DNA from 2 places in the Marinifilum sp. genome. Region 1 is predicted to be linked to the other one. Evidence: riboswitches for the same ligand, from Rfam matches in the RefSeq annotation. Region 1 holds a riboswitch; the other holds the start of a gene.
What was found. A riboswitch is a leader RNA that binds a small molecule or an ion and turns the genes downstream of it on or off. The one in region 1 is predicted to bind thiamine pyrophosphate.
Positions count from the first base shown of each region.

Region 2: linked by a shared signal. The riboswitch ahead of ACO05S_RS12410 (TonB-dependent receptor) and the one ahead of ACO05S_RS00715 (class I SAM-dependent DNA methyltransferase) in region 1 are both predicted to bind thiamine pyrophosphate.

Region 1 covers NZ_OZ246019.1:185,154-193,104, forward strand. Annotated here, with positions in the region: gene ACO05S_RS00680 (FAD-binding and (Fe-S)-binding domain-containing protein) at 1-39, shown strand, start outside; gene ACO05S_RS00685 (cysteine hydrolase family protein) at 117-683, opposite strand; gene ACO05S_RS00690 (TenA family protein) at 690-1,340, opposite strand; gene thiD (bifunctional hydroxymethylpyrimidine kinase/phosphomethylpyrimidine kinase) at 1,328-2,146, opposite strand; gene tenA (thiaminase II) at 2,305-2,952, opposite strand; gene thiE (thiamine phosphate synthase) at 2,949-3,602, opposite strand; gene thiM (hydroxyethylthiazole kinase) at 3,595-4,395, opposite strand; gene ACO05S_RS00715 (class I SAM-dependent DNA methyltransferase) at 4,401-5,102, opposite strand; TPP riboswitch at 5,195-5,293, opposite strand; gene ACO05S_RS00720 (retropepsin-like aspartic protease family protein) at 6,623-7,924, shown strand.
Region 2 covers NZ_OZ246019.1:3,066,189-3,074,139, forward strand. Annotated here, with positions in the region: gene ACO05S_RS12390 (monomeric [FeFe] hydrogenase) at 1-256, opposite strand, end outside; gene ACO05S_RS12395 (CCA tRNA nucleotidyltransferase) at 377-1,810, opposite strand; gene trxA (thioredoxin) at 2,020-2,382, shown strand; gene ACO05S_RS12405 (thioredoxin family protein) at 2,490-2,933, shown strand; TPP riboswitch at 3,323-3,420, shown strand; gene ACO05S_RS12410 (TonB-dependent receptor) at 3,485-5,938, shown strand; gene pnuC (nicotinamide riboside transporter PnuC) at 5,994-6,590, shown strand; gene ACO05S_RS12420 (thiamine diphosphokinase) at 6,627-7,244, shown strand; gene ACO05S_RS12425 (DcaP family trimeric outer membrane transporter) at 7,805-7,951, shown strand, end outside.

The DNA of each region.
Region 1 (7,951 bases):
CATCCTATTGAGATTTTATGGGAGGCTTTAAGAAGGTAACTTCTTCCTCAATTGGAATCATTGTTCCAAACTATTTAGAAAGGGTATTCCATAGTCTTTGGAAAGATGGGTCCAAATTACCTAAGCTGCCCCAATAAGTCTGACATAGTAATCACCTGTGCAAACTCTCCGTGCAAACTAGCCAAAGCGGTGTCATGAATGAGTTGTGCCGGATATTTTTCTCCATTTACACCTATTTTATCGAAGGTGGCTATGGCATCTTCGATTAAATAGGTTTCGAAACCCAGGTTGCCTGCCATTCGGGTTGTGGTTGAAATGCAATGATCGGTGGTTAAACCAACAATCACCAATTTTGTGATTCCCTTTTCTTCGAGTTGGTTTTTTAAATCGGTGCCAATAAAAGCAGAATTTACATTCTTCTGAATGATGGGTTCATTTTCGATTGGTTTTGTTAATTCAATAAACTCATGTCCAGGCATATTAGGTTCTAAAGGTGAACCTTTGGTAGTGGAACAATGCTGAATATGATACAGAGGTAATTTTTTATCGCGCCAAGCTTTTAGAATTATTGAAGCATTCTGTTCTGCTTCCAGATTGTTTCTTCCTCCACCCCAGTACGCAATATCTTCGAATCCTTTTTGAAGATCGATTAATAACAATGCTGTTTTATGGTCTACTTTCATATTTCCCTAATTTAGAGCAATATCGTAAGATTCTTCGAAAACAGCCAATTCATGCCTACAAGCTTCAATAAAAACTTCTTTCATTTGTTCTTGATATTGAGAATTTGCAGAACTGCGTTCCACAAGTTCGATAAATTTATGAGTGTAGTATTGGTACTCATCCCCGGCATAGGTATCTATAAATTTCTGATAAGGATTATTGCCAATGTTCTTATGAATAATGCTATCCGCCACAGCGCCATACATCCAAAAACAAGGCAGCAATGCGGCATATGCTATTTCAAGAGGAGAATTTTTCGCATGATTCACCAAGAAATTAGAATAATCGGCGAAAGCCTTGGATTGCATTTTTGCTTCTTGCAAATTGAAATGCTGTAGGTATTCATTTCTTAATACAAATTCCACTTCTAAGCCATCTTTTTCGAGACTTTTAAAGTAGTCTCTGTAAGTATCATTTTTACTTCTTTTAGCTAACATTCCAAGGGCTTCGGCATCCTTATTCAAATAAAGAATATCCTGAGTTAAATAATGTGCAAAACTTTCTTTGGCTAAAGTACCTGCCGATAATTCAGTAACAAATCGGCAAGAAACTAATTGTTGATATACTGGAAAAGCAGATTCCCAAAGTTCCCTTGTAAATTTTCCTATAGCTTGCATGTTTCCGAAAGCTGGTAAAAGTGATTTACAGGTCCGTGCCCTTCTCCTATCTCGTAATCGGCTCCTGTAACAATTGCTTTACTGATATAGTTTTTGGCCTTTTTAGCAGATTCCTGAAGATTGTATCCTTGCGAAAGAAAGGCAGCAAATGCCGATGACAGAGTACATCCGGTTCCATGGGTATTTTTAGTTGATAAACGATTTGATTTCATCTCTATGCTTTCCTGTTTTTCGAAATCGTAAAACACATCAATCAACTCATCTTCATTCAAATGTCCTGCCTTAAGCAATACCGAAACCTTGTATTGATCCGCCAACTCGGCAGCACATTCAAACACATCTTCCTGTGTTGGGATTTGTCGGCCCAATAGAATTTCCGCTTCAGGAATGTTTGGAGTTATTACCTTCACCATTGGTATTAACACCTCTTTTAATGTTGTAATGGCCTCATCCAACAATAACTTATCGCCTGAGGTAGCTACCATTACAGGATCAAGAACCACATTTTCGATTTGATATTTTTTTAAAGCATCAGCCACCACATGAATGGTTTCCGAAGAATGCAACATTCCAATTTTTATGGCATCGGCTCCAATATCACTCAAAACTGCATCAATTTGCTCTGCCAATATTTGATTGGGAACCGCATGCACATTGCTTACGCCCACTGTATTTTGTACTGTTATTGCAGTGATGGCAGTAGCTGCATAAGAACCACATGCCGAAATGGCTTTAATATCTGCCTGTATTCCTGCACCACCACCCGAATCGCTTCCCGCAATGCTAAGTACTTTATTGTATTTCATTCTTTTATTTTTTATCAATTGACTTCGGTAAGAAAAAATGCTATTGAAAACAAATTGTTTAATATGAGGGTGTTCACACTTAGGCTGTGAGACTATCTCATACTTAAACTCCCATTTCTTCCAACATCTTATTAATTTTACGTAGAACTCACGTTAATTTAAACCGGCCACGTTTCCCTTTTGTAAGCACTATCCCAAAACATCCACTCCATTTTAGATGCTTTAACAAAAGAATTCCACATTTTCTTTCTTTTTTCAATGGAAGTATGAACTGCCAGATCATCACAAATTTCAATGGCCTTTTCAACTGCATGAGCAAACTCTTCACCTCCGTAGGTATCAATCCAATTTTGGTATGGATTGTCTTTTTTATCCTGATTTTCCAGAATATAATCTCCCACTTTTTTGTAGATCCAAAAGCAAGGCAAAACAGCTGCTACGGCTTCTTCAAGCGAGGCAGTAGCCAATTGCTTGTGAATAAATGAGGTGTACAACAAACAAGAAGGCGATACATTGCCATTTTGGTTTTGATCTTTCAGATAAAACTGATGCAGGGCTTGTTCTACTGCCACAGTATCATTTGCGAATGTCAGAAAATCTTTCCTTTTGGCAGAATTTTCCAGTTTAACCGCTATTCCAGCCAAGACCTTTCCAAACTCGGCCAGGTAAAGCGAGTCCTGGGTCAAATAAAATTTAAATTTTTCTTTGTCGAGCTCGCCACTCATCAGTTCAATAATAAAAGGATGCTCTAATATATGTGTATAAATTCCTTCAATCCTTCTCCATGCCTCTTCAGACCATTTCATGTATCCGTTGCTTTATGTGATAAACTCATATTAACGATTTGCTTTAGTTTATTTGCCGCTTTGCAAGGGTCTGGTGAACAAACAATTGCCGAAACCACAGCAATTCCATCGGCTCCAGCCTTAATCAGATCAGCTGCATTTTCCGAATTAATTCCACCAATAGCCACTGCCGCATGCTTCGAAAAGCTCATAATTTCCTTCACCCCCTCTAATTCCAATGGTTTGGCGATATCATTTTTGGTTTGGGTTGAAAATACCGGCGATAATCCAATGTAATCTACATCAAGTTGGTTTGCCTCTTTAGCTTGTTCAGTACTCTCAACCGAAAGTCCAATAATTTTGTTTGGTCCTAAAATCTTACGAGCCACATGATACGGCAAATCGCTCTGACCAATGTGCAAGCCATCGGCATCAACTGCTAAAGCAATGTCTAATCTATCATTAATAATTAAAGGCACTTTATATTTTTCAAGCACCTTTTTAATGGAAGCCGCCAATTGGTAAAAATCTTTCGAGCATGCCTCTTTTTCGCGAATTTGAACCATGCTAACACCTCCTTTTACTGCTTCCTCAACAACATCTTCAAGCGCTTTATCCTTAGCCAGCTCCTTATCTGTTACCAGATATAAACTCAAATCTTTCCTATTCATTCTGCAATACAAATGCTTGTTCAATTTCCACTTCGCTTAGGTGATACAAACAATCCAGGAAATGCATTTGCATGCTGCCGGGTCCGTTTGCTTTTGCCTTGGCCAATTCACCAGTAATTCCCATTACCATCATGCCATTTACTGCAGCCTCGAACAAGTTCGAATTGGTTGCTACAAAAGCTCCCAACAAAGCAGTTGAGGTACACCCCATTCCTGTTATTTTTTCCATCATCGAAGATCCAAAAGTCACTTTTTCCAAACGATTTCCATCTGTGATATAGTCTACTTCTCCACTAACAACAACAATACACTCGTGCAATTGAGCCAAATATTTGGCTGAATCGATTGCCGAATTAGTAGAAACAATACTATCAACTCCCTTGGTTATCATTTCCTGATTAACCAAAGCCATAATTTCAGATGCATTTCCTCTAATAATTTCGGGATTGCAATTGTTAATTATTCTGGTTGCTATTTGGCTGCGGTAAGCCGTAGCTCCTGCACCAACCGGATCGAACACAATGGGAATCTTTTTTTCGTTGGCTCGCAGACCGGCAATAATCATGGATTCCACCCATTCTTTTGATAGAGTTCCCATATTTATTACCAATGCCGAAGCAATGCCAACCATATCCTTAACCTCTTCCTGAGCATGAGCCATAACCGGCGATGCACCAATGGCAAGAAGTGCATTTGCTGTATTATTCATTACCACATAATTTGTGATATTGTGCACCAAAGGTGAATGTGCTTTAATTGCTTTCAGGTTTTCTGTAATGATTTTTGGAGTCATAATGTTTAATTTTTCACTGCACAAATCGCCACATAATCACCACAATCATATCCTTCAATTGGTTCTTCGGCCACATGATTTGAATAAAGAGGATGCTTAGTAAGAGTTTGTGCAAATTGCAGATTCTTAAAGTTAGCACTTTTTATCATTTCAATTTTCTCGGAAGTGGTTCTCCACTTTGCAACTTTCACCAATTCTATTGGGTAAGGATCGCGAGGATGAACACCACCTAACAATTCATGATCCCAAGTACCAACAGCTTTGGCCAAATTATAAAGAACACCATACGAACTTTCTTTAGGAACATCTATCATTACAATTTTACCCCCCGGGCGTAAAGCCTTATAAGCTTTATCAACAGCCTTTTGTAAATCGGTAATATAACTAGGTGTACCGTTAAACAGAATTGTATCAAAATTCTCCTCTCCCAACTCCATCTCTTCGGCTGTGGTGATTTCAACATTTAAACCTCGCTCCTTCGCAATAGCAGCCATTCCTTCCGATGGTTCAATACCATTCTTAATACGAATGCCAAATTCATTGCCCAGAATGCTTTCGAATAATCCACTTCCACAACCTACCGAAAAAACTTCTCCCGCGTTTTTCAAGAAATGCGCCACCAATTTTACTTCCGAATAAAGAACATTTTCATTCTCTAAAAACCACGCATCATAATCCGATGCATACTGATTAAATTTTGATCCCATTTTATACTCTTATTTTAATTACCGCATGCATTATCAGTAAACAAAAAACCGTTTCACCAAAGCGAAACGGCTGTATCTATACGGTAAACTATACATTAGATAAATCGTTTCCCTACGCTACTATTATGCAGATCAGGTAAAGGGTTAAATCTCAGCCCGAATAGATTACTCAAGCACCCCTAACGTTTTGGCAAAGGTAAAATTATTTTACAAAAATTCTTCTATTTATTGTAATAAGCCCGAATAAAATATCTATCAGGATCTTTATCTATTCGTTTGTTGTATTGAGCATTCTCATACAACTCAGCAGTAATATTTAACGTGAGTTCGACGTAAAATTACCATGTTTGGATTTTCAATCCAACACAGGTTTATATTTAAAATAGGACAAAACTCGATTGACAATGGCATATTAAAATTCTCTAGGAGCGTTGATCGAAAGGAAAAAGGTCTTTTGAATTTAAAAACGCACATTGATCGACTGACAATGCCAAAATTAAATTCAAAATGGCCATTGTTCAAGTGACAATGGCCATTTTAAAATTCATACAGACATTGTTTAAGTGACAATCCGCTTTTTTAAGTTCAAAAACCGTTTTTCTCAAAAGTCAAAGCCCTAAAAGTTTTAAAAGCCCTTTTTCCTTTCGAACAATGGCCCTAGGGAATTTCATAGGGCCTTGTCTTTTGAACAATGCGCCTAGAGAATTTCATAGGGCATTGTCTTTTGAACAATGCTCCTAGAGAATTTCATAGGGCGTTGTCTTTTGAACAATGCCCCTAGGGAATTTCATAGGGCATTGTCTTTTGAACAATGCCCCTAGAGAATTTCATAGGGCATTGTCTTTTGAACAACGCCCCTAGAGAATTTCATAAGGCGGTTGCCTTTTGAACAATGCGCCTAGAGAATTTCATAGGGCATTGTCTTTTGAACAACGCTCCTAGAGAATTTCATAGGGCATTGTCTTTTGAACAACGCGCCTAGGGAATTTCATAGGGCATTGTCTTTTGAACAATGCCCCTAGAGAATTTCATAGAGCCTTGTCTTTTGAACAATGGCCCTAGGGAATTTCATAAGGCATTGTCTTTTGAACAATGGCCCTAGGGAATTTCATAGGGCATTGTCTTTTGAACAATGCCCCTAGGGAATTTCATAGGGCATTGTCTTTTGAACAATGCGCCTAGGGAATTTCTACAGTCATTTTCTCTGACAATGCTTTTTTGTTCTGTTTTCAATTGCCATACGGTTGCAAATCATCCAGACCTAAAGGTATGATATGTTTATTTTGATGCATCAAAATGGCATTGATCCGTGTTCAACAAACCCAATGCGAATTGTTACCTGTTGAATCGTGATAATATTGATTATAATTCTTAGATTTGGAATCGTGAATCAAAAAAAAGTGCACAATACATACCAATATGGCGTGTATTGTGCACCTTTTTACTCTGAGATAAGAAAAATAAGTGCACCAGTGCACAAATTAATAGTTAGCGGTCATTCTAATATAAACACATTAAAAATGAACAGACAGAAAATGAAATATTTAAAAAATTTAATCATTATAGGCATTTTATTTACCTTGACAAGTTGCGCTAACAAAACAACTGACAAAATCATAGACAACAGGCACCATCAATTACTTGAGCAAAAGGACTATTTTAAACTTCGTGAGCTTTTAGAAAGTAATGAAGATAAACTCACAGAAGATAGACTATTATATTATAAGGCTTTTGTTACAAATGCTTTTGGAGAAAAAAAACAGTCGAATGAACACATCAATGGTTTATTGGAGAAGTATAAAAATGAATTTAACGACTCGACACTAATAAGCCTATTGGACTTAAAAGCATCCAATTACTTGTATAACTATGATTACAAGCAAGCATCAGACATTTATGCAAAAATACTTAATGACTATCCAAACGTGTTAGACAGTGCGGAGGCACCCAATTACAAGAATGTGAAAAATCTCTTCGAGACGTTTTCAAACGTAAAGCCACAAATTATACACAAAAAAAATTGGGTAAAAATAGCTTCTTACAGAAACAAATTCAATCACATAATGACACCCGTTAAATCAAATGGTGTTTCCGAAGACTTTATTTTTGATACAGGAGCGAACTTATCAACCATTGCAGAAAGTCAGGCTAAGAAAATGAACTTAACCTTATTTGAGCAAAATATTGACGTTGGTTCCTCTACTAAAATTAATGTTCAATCAAAATTAGCAGTTGCCGACAGTTTCTATGTTGGTGATATTCTTTTTGAAAATGTGGTGTTTTTAGTTATGCCAGACGACCAGCTTACTTTTCCTAAAGTTAACTATCAGATACACGGCATTATTGGTTTTCCTGTTATTCATCAATTAGAGGAAGTTCATTTGCATAAAAATGGAAATATAACTGTTCCAAAATCCCCAAAAGAAAAAAAACTAACAAATATGGTTATAGAAGGACTTTATCCAGTTGTGAAAGTAATCTCTGACAATGACACTTTACTTTTCACTTTCGACACAGGTGCAAAAAAATCAGAACTTTCTTTTAAATATTTCAATGAACATAAAGACGAAATAGAAAATCGAGGAGAATTACAAACAATTGAAAGAGGTGGCGCTGGCGGACAAACAACAGTTAAAGAATATTTGCTCAAGAACTTTCCAATGGAAATTGGCACAAAAAAGACAACACTAACAGAGATTCCTGTAACGCTTGAAGAATATAATTTTAACAAATATTTTGACGGTAATTTAGGCCAAGATGTTTTTACTCAATTCAATACATTAATCATTAACTTCAAATATATGTATGTTGACTTTGAGTAGAAAAGAAGAACGAACCGCTAATCGAGT
Region 2 (7,951 bases), 1.9 Mb from region 1:
CTTCGGCATAATCAGCAAGCGTTTTTAGTTCGTCTCTATCATCTTCCAAATCAAATCCCAAAAGTGGAATTAACTTCTCTTTAATGATAACACGCTCCTTGAATACACAGCATCGATCCAGATCTTGTTTTCTGCGAGGAGCCATTTCAAGAGGAATTCTGTCAAGCCCTTCTTTAAATTTTCCTTCATTAAAAAGCTCTGCCATTCTAGATAGCAGATCTCTTCTGATAATCATCGTATTATCAACGTATGCCATTTGCTTATATAATTATTGATTGTATGTATATGAAATTGGCGGCAAAAGTAGATATTATGCGGACTCAATAAAGTGCTGTTAAACATGAATAGGTTGTACAACAGCAAAAAAAAAGCTTGGTTAGAGATCCAAGCTATTTGTTTTTTTATTGATAACAGGAGTTAAGCCCAGCTCTTTTCCTTTTTCTATCATAAACTGGTAGGCTGCCTCTCTTTCGTTTGGAATTATCCCATCAAGAATGGCATCTTTAATGGCAAGTTTTATATCGCCAATCGTTCTGCATGGCGATAAATTAAAGGTGTCGATAATTTCTTGTCCATCAATTGGAGGTTGAAAATTTCTAACGGCATCTTTTTCTTCCACTTCTTTTAATTTGCGACGCACCAATTGGAAGTTATCCAGAAAACGCTTTACTTTTTCTTCGTTTTTTGATGTGATATCTGCTTCGCATAGTTTCATCAGTTCATCAATGTCATCTCCGGCATCAAAGAGCAACCTGCGCACTGCCGAATCGGTTACTTCCTCTTGCGCCAAAACAATAGGGCGCATATGCAATAAAACCATTTTCTGAACAAACTTCATCTTCTCATTTAAAGGAAGTTTTAGGTTCTTAAAAATGCGGGATACCATTTTTTCACCAACAAAGTTGTGAGCATGAAAGGTCCAGCCAATGCCTTTCACAAATTTTTTGGTATTTGGTTTTGCGATATCGTGTAAGAGAGCCGACCAGCGAAGCCAAAGGTTATCTGAATGAGGAACGAGTTGATCCAATACCTCTAAGGTGTGATAAAAATTATCTTTATGGCTGATACCATTTCTACTTTCTCTTCCCTTCAGCTTGTGAAATTCAGGGAAAATAATTTGCAGCAAGCCACATTCATCTAACAATTTAAATCCGATTGAAGGTTTGGCAGACATTACAATCTTGTTCAATTCCTCAATAATGCGTTCTTTCGAGATGATATGTATGCGTTCCTTATTTTCTTTAATCGCCTGAAAAGTTACATCCGAAATCTTAAAATTCAGTTGGGTAGCAAATCGAATGGCGCGCATCATTCTTAAAGGATCATCAGAAAAAGTAATTATTGGATCCATAGGTGTTTTAATGATTTTGTTGTTCAAATCATCTATCCCACCAAAAGGATCCAAAAGTTCACCAAAATTATCTTTGTGCAGGCTTAAAGCTAGTGCATTAATCGTAAAGTCTCTTCTTTTTTGGTCGTCTTCCAAATTACCGTTTTCAACAATAGGTTTCCGCGAATTGCGATTGTATGATTCTTTTCTGGCTCCAACAAACTCAATTTCCAGATCATGAAACTTAAGCATTGCGGTTCCGAAGTTTTTAAATACCGACACTTTAGGATTCCCGGCTTTTGCTGCAACCCTCTGAGCCAAGTCTATTCCACTTCCAATTACAACAACATCAATATCTTTTGAAGCACGTTTTAAGAATATATCTCGAACAAAGCCTCCAATTACATAGCTTTCAAGATTTTCGTTGGTAACAATATCAGAGATAATTGAAAATATAGGATGTTTTAAATGTTCTTTCACTTTTTAATTAATCAGATAACCTAAAATTAGGTTGTTACTATATGCAGATCTGTGCACGACAGACCTGCTTTTTAATATGCTGACAAAATTACAATTATTTAAATGGATTCTGAAAATTGATTTAAAAATAGACTTTGGTATATTAATTGTCAAATAAAAACATGTAGATTTACAGATATATGAAATAGTAAATTAATTTAGGTAGAGTTATGGTAGAATATTTAACGAAAGAAACATTCAAAGAAAAAGTATTTGATTTCGAGAATAATAAGGATTGGAAATTTGAAGGATCTAAACCGTGTTTGGTTGATTTTTATGCCGATTGGTGTGGGCCATGCAAAATGGTAGCCCCCATTTTGGATGAATTGAAAGAAGAGTATGGAGATGCACTGGATATTTATAAAATAGATACAGAAAAAGAGCAGGAGTTATCGGCTATGTTTGGTATTCAGAGTATACCGTCGCTGTTATTTATTCCTAAAGGTGGACAACCACAAATGGCTCAAGGAGCATTGTCAAAAGAAAATTTCAAACAAGCATTTTCCGAAGTTTTAGGGGTTGATTCTAAATAATTTGTTAAGGTCGGGAAGACGACACTCTTGTAATTATATACTTATTAGCTTTATTGCGATAATGGAATAAGCAGAATAAATGGTTTGATGCCTTAAATAAATGGAAGATGAAAAAGTTGATGTTGATATTTTTTATGGCCTTGCTTGGATTAACAGGTACTTACGCCCAGTCAAGTTCGGATTTTAAAATTATTCATTTGGATGATGATACTTTTAAAGAGAAGGTATTTGATTACACAAAAGGAGGAGATTGGAGATTTGAAGGTAATAAGCCCGTAATTGTTGATTTCTATGCAGATTGGTGTGGACCATGTAAGCGTCTTGCTCCTGTTCTAAAGGAGTTGCAAAAAGAGTATGGTAATGCCATTCAAATCTATAAAGTAGATACGGATATGGCTCCTATAGTTTCGGCTGCATTTGGGATCAAGAGTATTCCATCTTTGTTGTTTGTACCTTTGGAAGGAAAACCTACAATGGCTCAAGGGGCTTTGCCAAAAGAAACATTTGTAAAAGCAATAAACGATATTTTAGATGTAAAAGCACCAAAGTAATTATAAATAACGTGAGTTCGACGTAAAATTCTATCCACAGAAAGTTCTATTTGGGATAGATTTGCATTAAAAATTTGGAAAGAATAGCGTGCTATTTTGAGGAATTTTTAATGTGAAGATGTCGTAAAGAGAACTTTCCATTATGTGTTTGCCTGCTTTCGGCATAAATTTCCTCAGATCTTCTTGAAATATCCCGATATTCCTTCGAAAATTTGAGAAAATTTCTACTCAAAATCAGATCAAACTGTGAACGAATTTTACGTCGAACTCACGTTAAATATAGCAACTAGTAAGGGGGTGAGTGTTTACAAGATGTAAATCATTCACCCCCTTACTAATTTAAGAAGCAAGCCTTTTTTGTTTTTCTTAGTTTTCGGATTATCTTTGCGCAATTCACAGTGGGGTGCCTTATTTTAAAACAGGCTGAGATCATACCCTTATACCTGATCCGGGTAATGCCGGCGTAGGAAAATTGCGAACTAACTTTTCGCCTACCTGATCTTATACTTACCTCATTGCAATATTTTATTAACGTTTTAATTTATTACACAATGTTTAAACAAATGAACTCTGTTGTGCGCAGAGCAACTCTGTTAATTGTATTGCAATTTGTATGCTTTATTGGTTTTTCTCAATTAAACTTGAAAGGAAAAGTTACCGATATTAGTGGAAATGCTCTTCCGGGAGCAACAATTGCAGTAAAGGGAACCTATTTGGGTACTGTAACAAATTCGTATGGCGAATATCAATTCAAGAATTTAAAAGCAGGTGGATATCAATTAATCATCTCTTTTTTGGGATATGAAACAGAGGAAAGTTTGGTATTTATTACAGAATCAACCAACGTCGATTTTCAGTTGAATCCGACTGCCATTATGGCCGACGAAGTGATTGTTGCGGCTACCAGGGCAGGAAATAAAGCTCCTGTTGCTGTTACAAATTTAAGTAGCGAAGAGGTGCGAAAACAAAATTCGGGTCAGGATATTCCTTACCAGTTAAGTTTAACCCCTTCGTTGGTGGAGTCGTCCGAAGCAGGAAATGGCGTGGGATATTCGGCTCTAAGAATTCGAGGAACCGATGCCTCGCGTATTAATGTTACCATTAACGGAATACCATTAAACGATTCAGAATCTCAAGGCGTTTTTTGGGTGAATATGCCAGACTTTGCCTCTTCGGTTGATAACATCCAAATTCAGCGAGGTGTTGGAACCTCTACAAATGGGGCGGCCGCTTTTGGAGCCACCATTAATTTCCAAACAGAGACATTAAATCCTAAACCCTATGCCGAAGTTCAATCTGTAGCTGGTTCTTTCAATACTTTTCGTAACACTTTTAAAGTAGGTACAGGCTTAATCAATGGCAAATTTAGTTTCGATGCCCGTTACTCAAGGCTAAAATCTGATGGATATGTGGATCGTGCTTTTTCTGATCATGAATCTTTTTTTGCCAGCGGAACCTACTACACCGAAAAAAGCATGTTGAAATTTAATGTCGTTTCGGGTGACCAGAAAACCGGAATTAGCTGGTGGGGAAATCCTACCATTAATAGCACCGATGATGGCGTTGTGGAGGACAGAAGATACAATCCGGCAGGAGAATACACTGATAAAGATGGTGTGACCAGATATTACGACAATCAAACTGATAACTACAAACAAACACATTATCAGTTGTTCTATTCGCAGGAATTAACTGCTAATCTGAATTTGAATGCTGCATTGCATTACACAAAAGGCAAAGGATATTACGAGCAATTTAAAGATGATGAACCATATGGTGAGTATGAGTTATCAAATCCGGATTATGAAATGACTGATCTAACTCGTCAGAAATGGTTAAAAAATGATTTTTATGGGCTAACATATTCATTAAACTACCGCAAAAATAGTGTGAATGCCTCGTTTGGAGGAGCTTGGAATCGTTACGATGGTGATCACTTTGGACATATACTTTGGGCCGAGAATGGAGGCTTTTCGAATAACTACCAATGGTATTTTAACAAGGGCGAGAAAACAGATTATAACACTTTTGCAAAAGTTAATTTTGATTTGAATTCGCAATTGAGTGCATATGTCGATTTGCAATATCGTCATATTACCTATAGCATGAATGGTTTGGATGACAATATAGATGATCTTACAGGAAAGTTGCTGGAATTGAACCAAGAGCACAAGTTCGACTTCTTAAATCCAAAGGCCGGATTGTTTTATACGATTAACGATAAGAATACGGCATATGTATCATTTGGATTAGCTCATAGAGAGCCAACTCGGGCCAATTTTAAAGAAGCAAATGGCGACCCTTTGAGCACTCCTAAACAAGAACAGTTGTTCGATTATGAATTGGGTTATAACTATAAATCAGCGAAAGCGACATTTGGAGTAAATTTGTATTACATGTATTATCGCGATCAGTTAGTGCCTACAGGCGAAAAGAGTAGTGTAGGTTACGATATCATGACCAATGTTGACAAAAGCTACCGTGCAGGACTCGAATTGATTTGGGGGCTAAAGCTTTTACCAAAATTAAAATGGGATGCTAACCTTACTTTAAGCAGGAATAAAATTGAGAATTTTATTGAGTATGCTAAAGATTATGATGAGAATTGGGTGGAGATGGATAAAGTTACAGACCTGGGAAAAACGGATATCAGTTATTCGCCTGAAATGGTTGGTAGCAGTATTTTAACCTGGAATCTTTCTAATGAATTTGATTTTAGCTTTGTAAGTAAATACGTGGGAGAGCAGTATTTTGATAATACTTCGAATGTGGAGCGTAAATTGGACAGTTACCATGTTCACAATTTGCGTTTTAATTATTCGATTAAGCCAAATAGGGTGAAAGAACTGGCTTTCCAATTAAGCATTAACAATGTATTTAATGCCAAGTATGAAAACAATGCTTATGGAGGAAACTGGTATGTGCAGGGTGTTGAGAATACCTGGAGATATTATTTCCCACAAGCTGGTACCAATTTCCTGGCAGGTGTAACACTACGATTTTAAAGAATGATATTATATAGAGACGTGCTATAGTGCGTCTCTATACTCAAAGAAAAATATGAACTGGATTATCAATCATATCGTTGAAATAATAGGTACCCTTTCGGGATTGCTATTTTTGTATTTGGAGATCAAGCAAAACAAATGGTTGTGGCCTGTAGGTCTACTTACTTCTGCCATGTATATCTATGTGTTTTTTGTGGCAAAATTGTATGCTGATATGTCACTTCAGTTCTACTATGTTTTCATTAGTGTTTACGGATGGGTTTTATGGTCGAGAGGCGATAACCAAAACAAAAAGGAATTACCGGTAACTAAATTGAATAGACCCTTGTTCTTAATGCTGTTTGTATCCAGCATGCTGATTTATGCAATTCTTTCATATATATTGGTTAATTATACTGATGGTGCAATACCATATTGGGATGCTTTTACCACTGCACTTAGCATTGTTGCAACCTGGATGCTGGCAAGAAAAATTCTGGAACAATGGCTGGTATGGGTTTTGGTTAATACTGTTTCGTTAGGATTATACATCTACAAAGGATTATATCCAACCTCAGTTTTATTTTTCTTTTATACAGTATTGGCAGTTGTTGGCTATCTGCAATGGAAAAAAGATATGCTTAGTTATCAGGCTGTTTCCGGTAATTAATTAATTTTACACCCCAAATTTATTTAACAATCACGAATGTATAAGAAATCTGTTATACTGGCAAACGGAGCCTTCCCCACTCACGAAATCCCGCTTAATGAATTAAAAGAATCAAAGCATATCATTTGTTGCGATGGTGCAATCAATAAACTCGAGAAAGCGGGTTTAGAGCCATTTGCCATCATTGGTGATTTGGATTCCTTAAATCCGGAATTAAAATTTAAGTACAAGGATCGAATTCATCATTATTCGAATCAGGATAACAATGATTTAAGCAAAGCAGTTGATTGGTGCGTGGCTAATAAGTATAACGAAATATCAATTGTAGGAGCCACGGGCGAGCGCGATGATCACATGATTGGGAATATTTTTCTTTTACCACAATACGCCAAAAAATTAAAAGTAAAAATGCTAACGGATTTTGGCTTTTTTACTCCGGTAAACCGCTCAAAAAATTTCGATAGTTATACACGACAGCAAGTGTCTGTTTTTTCTCCTGACAGAGATACTGTAATCACTACAGCAAATTTGCGTTATGCTCTAACCAACCAGACATTAGAACTGATGTGGCAAGGAACGCTGAACGAATCGATGGGAGATAGTTTTAGAATTGAATTTGAAGGTGGCCCCTTAATAGTATTCCAGGAATATTAGCAGCAAGGCATATAGTCCATAATTAAAGGGATGTCTGCGGAAGCCAAATCGTAAACACAAAAACAGCAAGTCTAAAGAACCTTTTGGTGGTTTTAAAGCTTTGTTTAAGCAAAACGTAAGCGCAAATGCCTTAAAAACCGATATTGTATATAAAAATCACCCCCTTTAGCCTTTCCCCAACTTGGGAAAGTCCCAAATCAAAATAGAAGAACCTTCCCCAACTTGGGAAAGCTTGAATTGAAAAAAACATAGCTTTCCCAGCTTGGGAAACGAATTTAAAAAAAAAAAGGAGCCTTTCCCAACTTGGGAAAACACATTTTAAAAAAAAGGGGGCGATTCCCAACTTGGGAAAGCTTGCTTCAAAAAAAAGAAGGTTTCCCCAAGTTGGGGAAGGCAATTCTGAAAAAAAATGGCTTCCCCAACTTTCGGAATCCTTTCTTTAATGATATGCCAGTATTACTTCAAACCAGTGTTGTTTAAGTCTTTCCAATGCAAGTTTTTTGCTTGCAATAACAAAATCCTGTTTATATTTGCAGCCGAATAAAAACCGATACAAATCCATGAAGAAATTAAATTACCTTTTGTTACTAATTGCTACTATAGTTAGTATTTCAGGTTTAAAAGCGCAACAAAACGAACTGCCAATATCAATAAAATTTGGTGGGTACGTTCACTCCTTGTTTACATATGATACCCATCAGACTGTG